DNA from 3 places in the Thioclava sp. F34-6 genome. Region 1 is predicted to be linked to each of the others. Evidence: riboswitches for the same ligand, from Rfam matches in the RefSeq annotation. Region 1 holds a riboswitch; each other region holds the start of a gene.
The links. Region 1 has a riboswitch for thiamine pyrophosphate ahead of thiC (phosphomethylpyrimidine synthase ThiC). Riboswitches for the same ligand answer to the same signal wherever they lie in the genome.

Region 1 (3,272 bases):
GACCTATCCGAGCGATCTCGGCGGCGATTACGCCTACATGAGCGGGACTTCCATGGCGACGCCCTATGTCACCGGCGCGGTCGCGGTGCTCAAGAGCGAATTCCCCGAGCTGACAGGTCAGCAAATCGTGCAGATCCTCGAGACCAGCGCGACCGATCTCGGCGCGGTCGGAATCGACCCGGTTTATGGCTGGGGAGAGCTCAATCTGCGGCAGGCACAGGCACCTGCCGGGACGCTGAAGGTCGAGACGACCAGCTCTCTCGACGGCCCCTCCGTGCCCGCCGCCCAAAGCGCGATCAACGCAAGCCGCGGCGTGGCCGGGGCGCTGCGCGCGACGCTCTCCAACCAGCGAATGATCGTCACCGATGCCTTTGATCGGGGCTATCATGTGCCGACCAGCAGCTTCGTGGCGGATTACGCGGATGCCAGCGCCGCCCGAGCCGCGACGGAAGCCTTCGCGATGGGACGGACGGATGCGATCAATCTGAACGCGGGCACCGGCACCTTGTCACTGTCGCGCGGCGACGGTTCCGCGATTGCCGGAACAGGCTGGGTCGACAGCGCCGCGATGGCCGCGCCATACCTGAAATCTTTCGATGCCACATCCGCGCTGCATTACGAAATCGGCCTCGGCGACGGGCTGTCGGCGTCGATTTCGCAGGCAGGCGGCGGGGCTGGAGATATCACCTCGCATTACATCGCCGGCTCGCTCAGTGCCCGGTTTGGCGTTGGCAAGCTCTCGATGACCGTCGGCAGCCTGCATGAAGACGGCGGCTTCCTGGGAACCTCGGTGGGCGGCGCGTTCGGTGGCGGCCTGTCCAGCGATACCCGCTTCGTTCAGCTCGGCATGAACGTCGCCCTCGGTGACGGCACCTCTCTCGCGTTCACCGCGGCCAATGGCAGTTCGAACTTCTCCGGAGACGGTTTGCTTCGCTCCGGCAGCGGGCTGCACTCGAACGCCTATGCCGTGGGCCTGAGCAAGACAGGGTTTCTGTCCGGCGATGATCGTGTCTCCGTCGGGATTTCGACGCCGATCTCGCTTGCCTCGGGCAAGATGACGATGAGCGTGCCGACCGCCGTCGGGGCCGCCGTCGGAAACGCGCGCTCCGACAAGGTGGTGATGACGACCTCCTCGGTGAATATCGAAAGCGCAGCACCTCAGCCCGACCTTCAGTTCGGCTATTCGCGCACGGCGGGGATCGGTCGTCTCGGCGCGGGGCTTGTCTACGAACCCGGGAAGCGTTCCGCGATGGGGGTTTCGCTGGGATGGACGGCGCGCTTTTGAACCGCTGACGCCGGGCGCGCCGATCACGACCGCCGGATGTCACGCGGACGCGCCTTGCCAGGTTCGCACTTCGCTCCTACAACGGGATCACGCAGGGGAGTCCCGCTTAGGGGACTGAGAGGCTGACAGGGTGAAAACCCGGTGACGCGACCCTTTGAACCTGACCCAGTTGATACTGGCGTAGGAAGCTAGGCGAGCAGACCGGGAAGAGTCTTTCTCTCGTTGCGAGCCATGACAAAAGGCCGTTCGGCCTTTGGTTTCCCAAGCGTCTCTCAATTGGTGTCCTTTGAGATCGAATGCTTGAGGAGCACCGAAACGATGAACATTCCCAACCCCAAGATCACCACCGGTCCGCTGCCGGCGTCGCGCAAGATCTACGTCGAGGGCGCTTTGCATGAAGGTCTGCGCGTGCCGATGCGCGAGATCGCCGTGCACCCCACTGCCGGGGAAGCACCGCTGCCGGTCTATGACAGTTCGGGCCCTTACACCGACCCCGAGGTCACGACCGATATCAATGCCGGTCTCGCACCGCTGCGTCGGGCATGGATCGAGGCGCGCGGCGATGTCGAGAGATATACCGGGCGCGATGTCCGACCCGAGGATAACGGCTTTGCCCAAGGGGCGCGGCTGACGCCGGAATTCCCGGTCAGGCGGCAACCGATGCGGGCCAAGGGCGACCGCGCGGTAACGCAGCTGGCCTATGCCCGCGCAGGCATCATCACGCCCGAGATGGAGTTCGTCGCGATCCGCGAGAACCAGCTGCGCGAGGCCGTAGGACCGCGCGACGGGCAGGACTGGGGCGCGAACCTGCCCGATTACGTGACGCCGGATTTCGTGCGCGACGAGATCGCAGCGGGTCGCGCGATCATTCCGGCCAATATCAACCACCCGGAATCCGAACCGATGATCATCGGGCGCAATTTCCTCGTGAAGATCAACGCCAATATGGGCACTTCCGCCGTCACCTCCTCGATGGAGGAAGAGGTCGACAAGCTGGTCTGGGCGATCCGCTGGGGCGCCGACACGGTGATGGACCTCTCGACCGGGCGCAACATCCACAACACCCGCGAATGGATCATCCGCAACAGCCCCGTGCCGATCGGGACCGTGCCGATCTATCAGGCGCTGGAGAAGGTGAACGGGATCGCCGAGGACCTGACATGGGAGGTCTTCCGCGACACGCTGATCGAACAGGCTGAGCAGGGCGTCGACTACTTCACGATCCATGCAGGGGTGCGTCTGCACATGGTGCCAATGACGGTGGAGCGCGTGACCGGGATCGTCAGCCGGGGCGGCTCGATCATGGCGAAATGGTGCCTGCATCACCACAAGGAGAGCTTCCTCTACGAGCATTTCGAAGAGATCTGCGACATCTGCCGCCGCTACGACGTCTCGTTCAGCCTCGGCGACGGGCTGCGGCCGGGCTCGATCGCGGATGCCAATGACGCTGCGCAATTTGCCGAGCTGGAGACGCTGGGCGAACTGACGAAGATCGCCTGGGCGAAGGACTGTCAGGTGATGATCGAGGGGCCCGGTCATGTGGCCATGCACAAGATCAAGGAGAACATGGACAAGCAGCTGGAGTGCTGCCACGAAGCGCCGTTCTACACGCTCGGTCCGCTGACCACGGATATCGCGCCGGGTTACGACCACATCACCTCGGGGATCGGGGCGGCGATGATCGGTTGGTTCGGCTGCGCCATGCTGTGCTACGTCACGCCGAAGGAACATCTGGGCCTGCCCGACCGCGACGACGTGAAGACCGGCGTGATCACCTACAAGATCGCCGCCCATGCCGCCGATCTGGCCAAGGGGCTGCCCGGCGCGCAGCGGCGCGACGATGCGCTGAGCCGCGCGCGTTTCGAGTTCCGCTGGGAAGACCAGTTCAACCTCTCGCTCGACCCCGATACGGCGCGTGAATTCCACGACGAGACGATGCCGAAAGAGGCCCACAAGGTCGCGCATTTCTGCTCCATGTGCGGGCCGA
Region 2 (3,272 bases), on a different contig from region 1:
GTTGTCGTCGACAGCGACATTCGCCGAAGCGGGAAGCTCCTTCATCTGGGCGCGGTTCGTGTCGCTCGTGCCCTGGATCTCGTCACTCTGCTTCGCGTGCGCAAGCGCCGGCAGGGCCGCCACGCATACGGACAGGATCAGAGGTCGGACGGCGCCTCGCGAGGTCGCGGTGAATGGTGGCAAATGTGCCATGTTCGGTCCTCCTCTCTTGAAATGATCAGCCGCGGCGGTCGGGTCAGTCGCAGGATGACTGCGACGAGTCCGGCAACGGCTGCAGGTCCATCGCATCGATCGCTTTCTGGTCGATCGCGCTGTCCCCGGGTTTGAAACCGTTCTTGCAAAGCAGATAGGCGAATGTCTGGAGATACTGCTTGTCGGTCAGCTCGCCCGGGTCATCCTTGGGCATGTGCTTCGCGATGAAGTCGTATAGTTGCTTGCCGGTCATGCCGCTGTAATCGAGGCTGTCGGCGAATTTCTTGCCCGCCAGTGCGGGGCCTGCATCCCCCATCAGATCGCTGCCATGACAATCGGCGCAGTGCTTCTTGTACACGTCGTGGCCTGACGATGCCTGCTTGGATGTGAAAAGGGCCTGCTGGTCCGAAGAGCCCGGGTAGGCTGCGCTCGCGCAGAGGACAAGGGCGGTAACGAGGCCGGTCAGGGCCGTTCCGGAATGCGTGTCTAGACGTCTCATGCTAAAAAACCTCGCTCAATAATGCTGGGACGGAGCGGTGGGGGATATGGTTCCTCAACGGATGCAAGGTGCCTTTGTTCCATTCTGCTTTGCGGGCGTCAGGCAAACGGGGCTGCACCGAGCATGTTTCGGATGGGAAAGCGGATCCGAAAACGACGCCCGTATCTTCGCTCTTTCCGGCCTGCCATATGACGGCGACCAGAACCGTTCCGCCGTTCACGGATATGCGCTGGATGCTGATCGCGGCGAAGCTGTGGGCGCCTCGTCTGACCCGGCTTGACGGGCGGCGCGAAGGCTGTCACCTCTCGGAGCGAAGCGACAGGGGCGCTCGGGCAACCGGGCTGAGACGAACCCTTAGAACCTGAACCGGATAATGCCGGCGGAGGGAGGCGCGTGAGACGGTCAGGCGCGTTCCCGCCTTTGCCCCTCGCACTTCTCCTGATGCCCGCAGCCAAGGAGAGAGCGATGGAAGATCCCGGACAATATCTCGCGGCGATGCGGCAGACCGCGCCGCTCGTTCACAACATCACCAATTACGTCGCGATGAACGTGATGGCGAATGTTCTGCTCGCCTCCGGCGCCTCGCCCGCGATGGTGCATGCGCGCGAGGAGGCGGCCGAGTTCGCCGGACTCGCGCAGGCGCTCAGCATCAATATCGGCACGGTGTCGCCGCCCTGGGCGGAGGCGATGGCGGCGGCGGCCAAGGTCGCGAGCGCGCAGGGAACCCCGTGGGTGCTAGACCCTGTCGCGGTCGGCGCGACGGATTATCGGCGTGCGCTCGGTGCGCGGCTCGTGGAACTGCGCCCGACGGCAATCCGCGGCAACGCGTCGGAGATCCTTGCGCTTGCGGGCGAGGCTGGCGCGGGGAAAGGGGCGGATTCCACTGAGAGTGTCGAGACCGCGGAAGGCGCCGCACGGGCCTTGGCCCGGATGAGCGGGGCCGTGGTTGCGGTGACCGGCGCGGTCGATTTTGTGACGGATGGGGAGCGCGCTGCGCGGGTCGCGAATGGCCATGCGATGATGCCGCGCGTGACCGCTCTGGGCTGTTCGCTGACCGGTCTGGTGGCTGCGTTTCTCGCGGGACAGCCTCGCTTCGAGGCGGTCGTCGCGGCGCTGGCTTATTTCGGGCTCGCCGGGGAGAGCGCCGGGGCGAGTGTCTCAGGCCCGGGAAGCTTTCAGGTTGCGTTCCTCGACGCGCTCTATGCGATCGACGCCGAGGCGCTGAGCGCCGGAGCGCGGATCGAATCCGCATGATGATCCCGTCCATCTGTTTCGTCACCGACCCGGCCGCCCCGCAGCCGGTGGTCGCGCAGGCTATCGCTGCGGCTGAGGGCGGCGCGGGCTGGGTGCAGCTGCGCGACAAGACGCTCCCCGATGCGGAATTCGCAGCGCTGGCCCGGACGCTGGTCGAAGCGCTTGCCCCCTATGACGTCCCGCTGATCGTGAATGACCGGGTCGCGGTGGCCATCGAGATCGGGGCCGCCGGGCTGCATATCGGCCAGAGCGATGGCGACCCCGCCGCGATCCGCCGCCGGATCGGGCCCGACATGCTCCTAGGCCTCTCGATCGAGACCGAGGCGCAGATCGCCGCCGTTCCTCCCGGCATCGATTATCTCGGCGTCGGTCCGATCCATGCGACCGGCTCGAAGCCCGACCATGCCGCCCCGATCGGCCATTCAGGCTTTGCCCGGATCGTCTCGCGCACCGATCTTCCCTGCCTCGCGATCGGCGGGATCAGTGCCACTGACGCGCCCGCAATCCGCGCGGCGGGCGGTGCCGGTCTCGCGGTGATTTCCGCCATCTCGCGTACCCCTGACATGATGCGCGCCACCCGAACCCTGCGCAAAGCATGGAGCGACAGATGATCCCCAATATTCTCACCATCGCGGGTTCCGACCCATCGGGCGGCGCGGGCATTCAGGCCGATATCAAGGCCATCTCCGCCAATGGTGGCTACGCGATGAGCGTGATCACCGCGCTCACCGCCCAGAACACGCGCGGCGTGCAGGCGGTGAGCCTGTGCGACACGGCGCTGATCGCAACTCAGTTGGCATCGCTGCGCGAAGACGTTCGTATCGACGCGATCAAGATCGGAATGCTGGGCGATGCCGCGATCATCGAGACTGTGGCCGAGAGGCTGACCGGGCTCGACTGTCCGGTAGTGCTCGATCCGGTGATGGTCGCGAAAGGCGGCGATCGGCTGCTGGCAGAGGCGGCGGTGACCGCGCTGCACAGCCTGCTGCCCCGGGCCGATCTGGTCACGCCGAACCTGCCCGAGGCCGCCGATCTGCTGGGATGCGCCGAGGCGACGCGCTTCGACGAGATGCGCGATCAGGCCCATGCGCTGCGCGAGCTCGGGCCGCGTGCGGTGCTGCTGAAGGGCGGTCATCTGCAAGGCGACCAAAGCCCGGATCTGCTGGTCACGGCGCAGGAAGAGCTCTGGCTTGACGCACCGCGCATCGCGACGCGCAACACGCACGGGACGGGCTGTACCCTGTCATCGGCGCTGGCGACATGGCTCGGGGCAGGGGTGCCGCTCGCGGAGGCCACCCAGCGCGCGAAGGCGTATCTGAGCGCGGCG
Region 3 (3,272 bases), on a different contig from region 1:
GCGCCCGCCGGGGCGAGCGGTCGAGAGCGTCAGGTCGACGTTACGCCAGTCCTCGCCGGTGGCCTGATGGACCGAGACGAAGCGCTCCATATCCACCGCGCCCTTGTCGCGGTCCAGCCGCAGATCATAGGAGGGCTGCCACCCGGCATTGTTAACGTAAGAGGTGATCGTCAGCGTGCCCGAGCCCTGCACCTTCGCGCTGAGCATCTCTCGATCTTTCGCCGGGTTCAGCAGCGCATCGAGCGCCGCTCGCGCCTGCTTCACCGCCTCTTTCGCGGGGTCGAGCGCGGCTTCCGCGCGGCGCGCTTCCGCTTCGGCGGCGATTGCGCGTTCGGTGGCCGAGAGAATCTGATCCTCCACCATCTGCGCCAGCGCGCGCAGCTGTTCGGGCGCGGTGACCTGCGAGTCGGTGTTCTTGAGATATGTGATCTGGTCGCGTGCGGCCTGCGCCTTGGCGCGGATCACGGCCACCGCGTCTTCCTTTTCCGCAAGGGCTTCCTTTGCAGAGGCCAGCCGGTCACGCGCAGCCTTCACCGCTGCGCTTTCGGTTCCGCTGGTCGCCGGCGCGCGCCCTGAGATCAGGCTCATCGCGCCGATCTGCACACCGTCACCCGACACCCGCAGCGTCGAGATGTCGGTGCCTTCGGGAAACCCCGGAACCAGCAGGTCATGGCTGCCCTCGGGCGCCTTCACCTCCACCTGCCGCACCACCTGCGCGCCCTGCGGAAAGAGCGTCACGGCCGTGATCTTGCCCGGCACCTCGATCGTGTCGGCCAAGGCGGGCAGGGCGGTCGCGGCCATAAGGGCCGCCGTCAGGGTGATGCGCATCGGTTCCTCCCAAATCCGTTCCGGATCGAGCCTGCGTCGCCCCGCGCGCAGTTGCAAGCCATTGAAATCCGGCGCCGGTCGTCACTGGCGGGAACTCGCCAGAGCATCCGGGCGCGGATCAGGGGCGCGGTGCCTACTTACCCTTGCGCCCGCGGCCGCGCGCGCTTAGGTTGCGCCCTACCTCGGGGTGCCAGCGCAAAGCTGGCTGAGATGCGATCCGCGCGAACCCGTTGAACCTGAACCGGTTAAGACCGGCGGAGGGAAGGTAGCCGGATAGTCCGGCCCCACTCCGCCCGGCAAGCCCAAGGAGTGAGGCATGAAAACCCACCTGATGCTTGCGGGAGCCCTGAGCCTGATCGCCACGATGGCGGCGGCCGAGGACAAGCCCGTGCTCACCGTCTATGCGCCTGATTATTTCACGAGCGAATGGGGCCCCGGTCCCGCGATCGAGAAGGGGTTCGAGGCGACCTGCGATTGCGATCTGAAATTCGTGGCGGGCGATGTGCTGCCGCGCATCCTGCTCGAAGGAGACAAGACCTCCGCCGATGTCGCGATCGGTCTGAACACCGACGTGACCGCGAAGGCGCGCGCCATCGGCCTGTTCGCCCCGCATAACGAAGACACCTCCGACCTGACCATGCCGGTCAAGTGGGACGATCCGATCTTTCTGCCCTTCGACTGGTCTGAACTGGCCTTCGTCTATGACAAGACCAAGCTGAAGAACCCGCCCACGAGCTTCCAGGACCTGCTGGATGCGCCCGACGACGCCTACAAGATCGTCATCGAGGATCCGCGCAGTTCGGTCGCGGGTCTGTCGTTGCTGCTCTGGGTGAAGGACATCTACGGCGACAAGGCCGAAGAGGCGTGGACGAAGATCGCGCCCAAGGTACTGACCGTGACGCCGGGCTGGTCGGAGGCCTACGGCATGTTCACCGACGGCGAGGCGGATATGGTACTGAGCTATGTCACCTCGCCCGCCTATCACATCATGGCCGAGGACGACGACTCCAAGGCCGCCGCGATCTTCCCCGAGGGGCATTACTTCACCCCCGAACTGGTCGCGCAGCTCAAGACTTCGAAACATCCCGAGCTGGCGCAGAAATTCATGGATTACGTGCTGAGCCCCGATTTCCAAGGCATGATCGCGACGGCGAACTGGTCCTTCCCGGCGAAACTGCCCCACGATCAGCTGCCTGAGGTGTTCCAGAAACTCCCGATGCCCGACAAGACGCTCTACCTGGGTGAGGCCGAGGCCGAGAAACTGCGCGGTCCGGCGCTGGAAGAATGGCAACGCGCCTTCTCCAGATAAGAGGCACGCCCATCTGGGCGGTGCTGGCGGGTGCGGCTTTGGCCGCGCTTGTCCTTGGCACTTTGGCGGCAGTGGCGCTCCGGGCAGGCGGGCTGACCGGCTTGCGCGAAACCGATCTCGCCGCAATCCGCTTCACGCTCTGGCAGGCGGCGGCCTCGGCGCTGATCTCCTGCGCGCTGGCGGTGCCTGTCGCCCGTGCGCTGCATCGCCGCCGCTTCGCCGGGCGCGGACTGCTGATTTCGCTCCTGGGGGCTCCCTTCATCCTGCCGGTGATCGTCGCGGTCTTCGGGCTGATCGCGGTCTTCGGGCGGCGCGGGCTGGTCAATGCGGCCCTCGCCCCGCTCGGCATGGATCCGATTTCGATCTACGGCGCGCAGGGCGTCATCGTGGCCCATGTTTTCTTCAACCTGCCGCTTGCGACCCGGATGATCCTGCACGGCTGGGAGGCGATCCCGGCCGAGCGGTTTCGCCTTGCCGCGACCCTCGGCTTCGGCCCTGCGGAGGTCACGCGTCACCTCGAACGTCCGATGCTGCGCAGCGTGCTGCCCGGGGCGTTCCTTGCGATCTTCCTCGTCTGCCTGACGTCCTTCGCGGTGGCCCTGACCCTTGGCGGCGGGCCGCGCGCGACCACGGTGGAGCTGGCGATCTATCAGGCCTTCCGCTTCGATTTCGACATGGGCCGCGCGGCGAGCCTTGCGCTGGTGCAGGTCGCGATCTCGGTCGTGGCGCTGCTGATCGCGGCGCGCGCCACCCTGCCGTCGAGTTTCGGCGCGGGGCATGATCGCCGCGCCGCGCCGATCCCGCAGCTGTCCGGCGGGATGGGGCGTGCGCTCTTCGACGCGCTCGCGATCGGGCTCGCAAGCGCCTTCCTTCTGCTTCCCATCGGCACCGTTTTCGCCCGGGGCATTCCGGCGGTGGCCAACCTGCCCGAGATGGTCTGGCCCGCGACGCTGACCTCTTTGGTGATCGCGCTGCTCTCCACGGTTGTGACGCTCGCCATCGCCCTGCCGCTCGCACTGGTGGCGACCCGGCAGCGCTGGGCGGAGATCGCGGCGATGCTGCCGATGACAGCGTCGAGCCTCGTGATGGGCACCGGCGCCTTCCTGATCGCGCGGCCCTTCGTGAACCCGACGAG

Region 2: it holds a riboswitch for thiamine pyrophosphate, as region 1 does, so the genes downstream of both, thiM (hydroxyethylthiazole kinase) here and thiC (phosphomethylpyrimidine synthase ThiC) in region 1, are expected to answer to the same signal.
Region 3: it holds a riboswitch for thiamine pyrophosphate, as region 1 does, so the genes downstream of both, thiB (thiamine ABC transporter substrate binding subunit) here and thiC (phosphomethylpyrimidine synthase ThiC) in region 1, are expected to answer to the same signal.

What each region holds. Positions count from the first base shown of each region.
Region 1 covers NZ_NBOA01000007.1:307,030-310,301, forward strand. Annotated here, with positions in the region: gene B6V72_RS16440 (S8 family peptidase) at 1-1,285, shown strand, start outside; TPP riboswitch at 1,369-1,489, shown strand; gene thiC (phosphomethylpyrimidine synthase ThiC) at 1,604-3,272, shown strand, end outside.
Region 2 covers NZ_NBOA01000003.1:117,235-120,506, forward strand. Annotated here, with positions in the region: gene B6V72_RS06700 (PQQ-binding-like beta-propeller repeat protein) at 1-192, opposite strand, end outside; gene B6V72_RS06705 (cytochrome c) at 236-691, opposite strand; TPP riboswitch at 1,002-1,096, shown strand; gene thiM (hydroxyethylthiazole kinase) at 1,157-1,945, shown strand; gene thiE (thiamine phosphate synthase) at 1,942-2,556, shown strand; gene thiD (bifunctional hydroxymethylpyrimidine kinase/phosphomethylpyrimidine kinase) at 2,553-3,272, shown strand, end outside.
Region 3 covers NZ_NBOA01000006.1:252,697-255,968, reverse strand. Annotated here, with positions in the region: gene B6V72_RS14440 (DUF4139 domain-containing protein) at 1-828, opposite strand, end outside; TPP riboswitch at 1,002-1,108, shown strand; gene thiB (thiamine ABC transporter substrate binding subunit) at 1,145-2,137, shown strand; gene B6V72_RS14430 (thiamine/thiamine pyrophosphate ABC transporter permease ThiP) at 2,113-3,272, shown strand, end outside.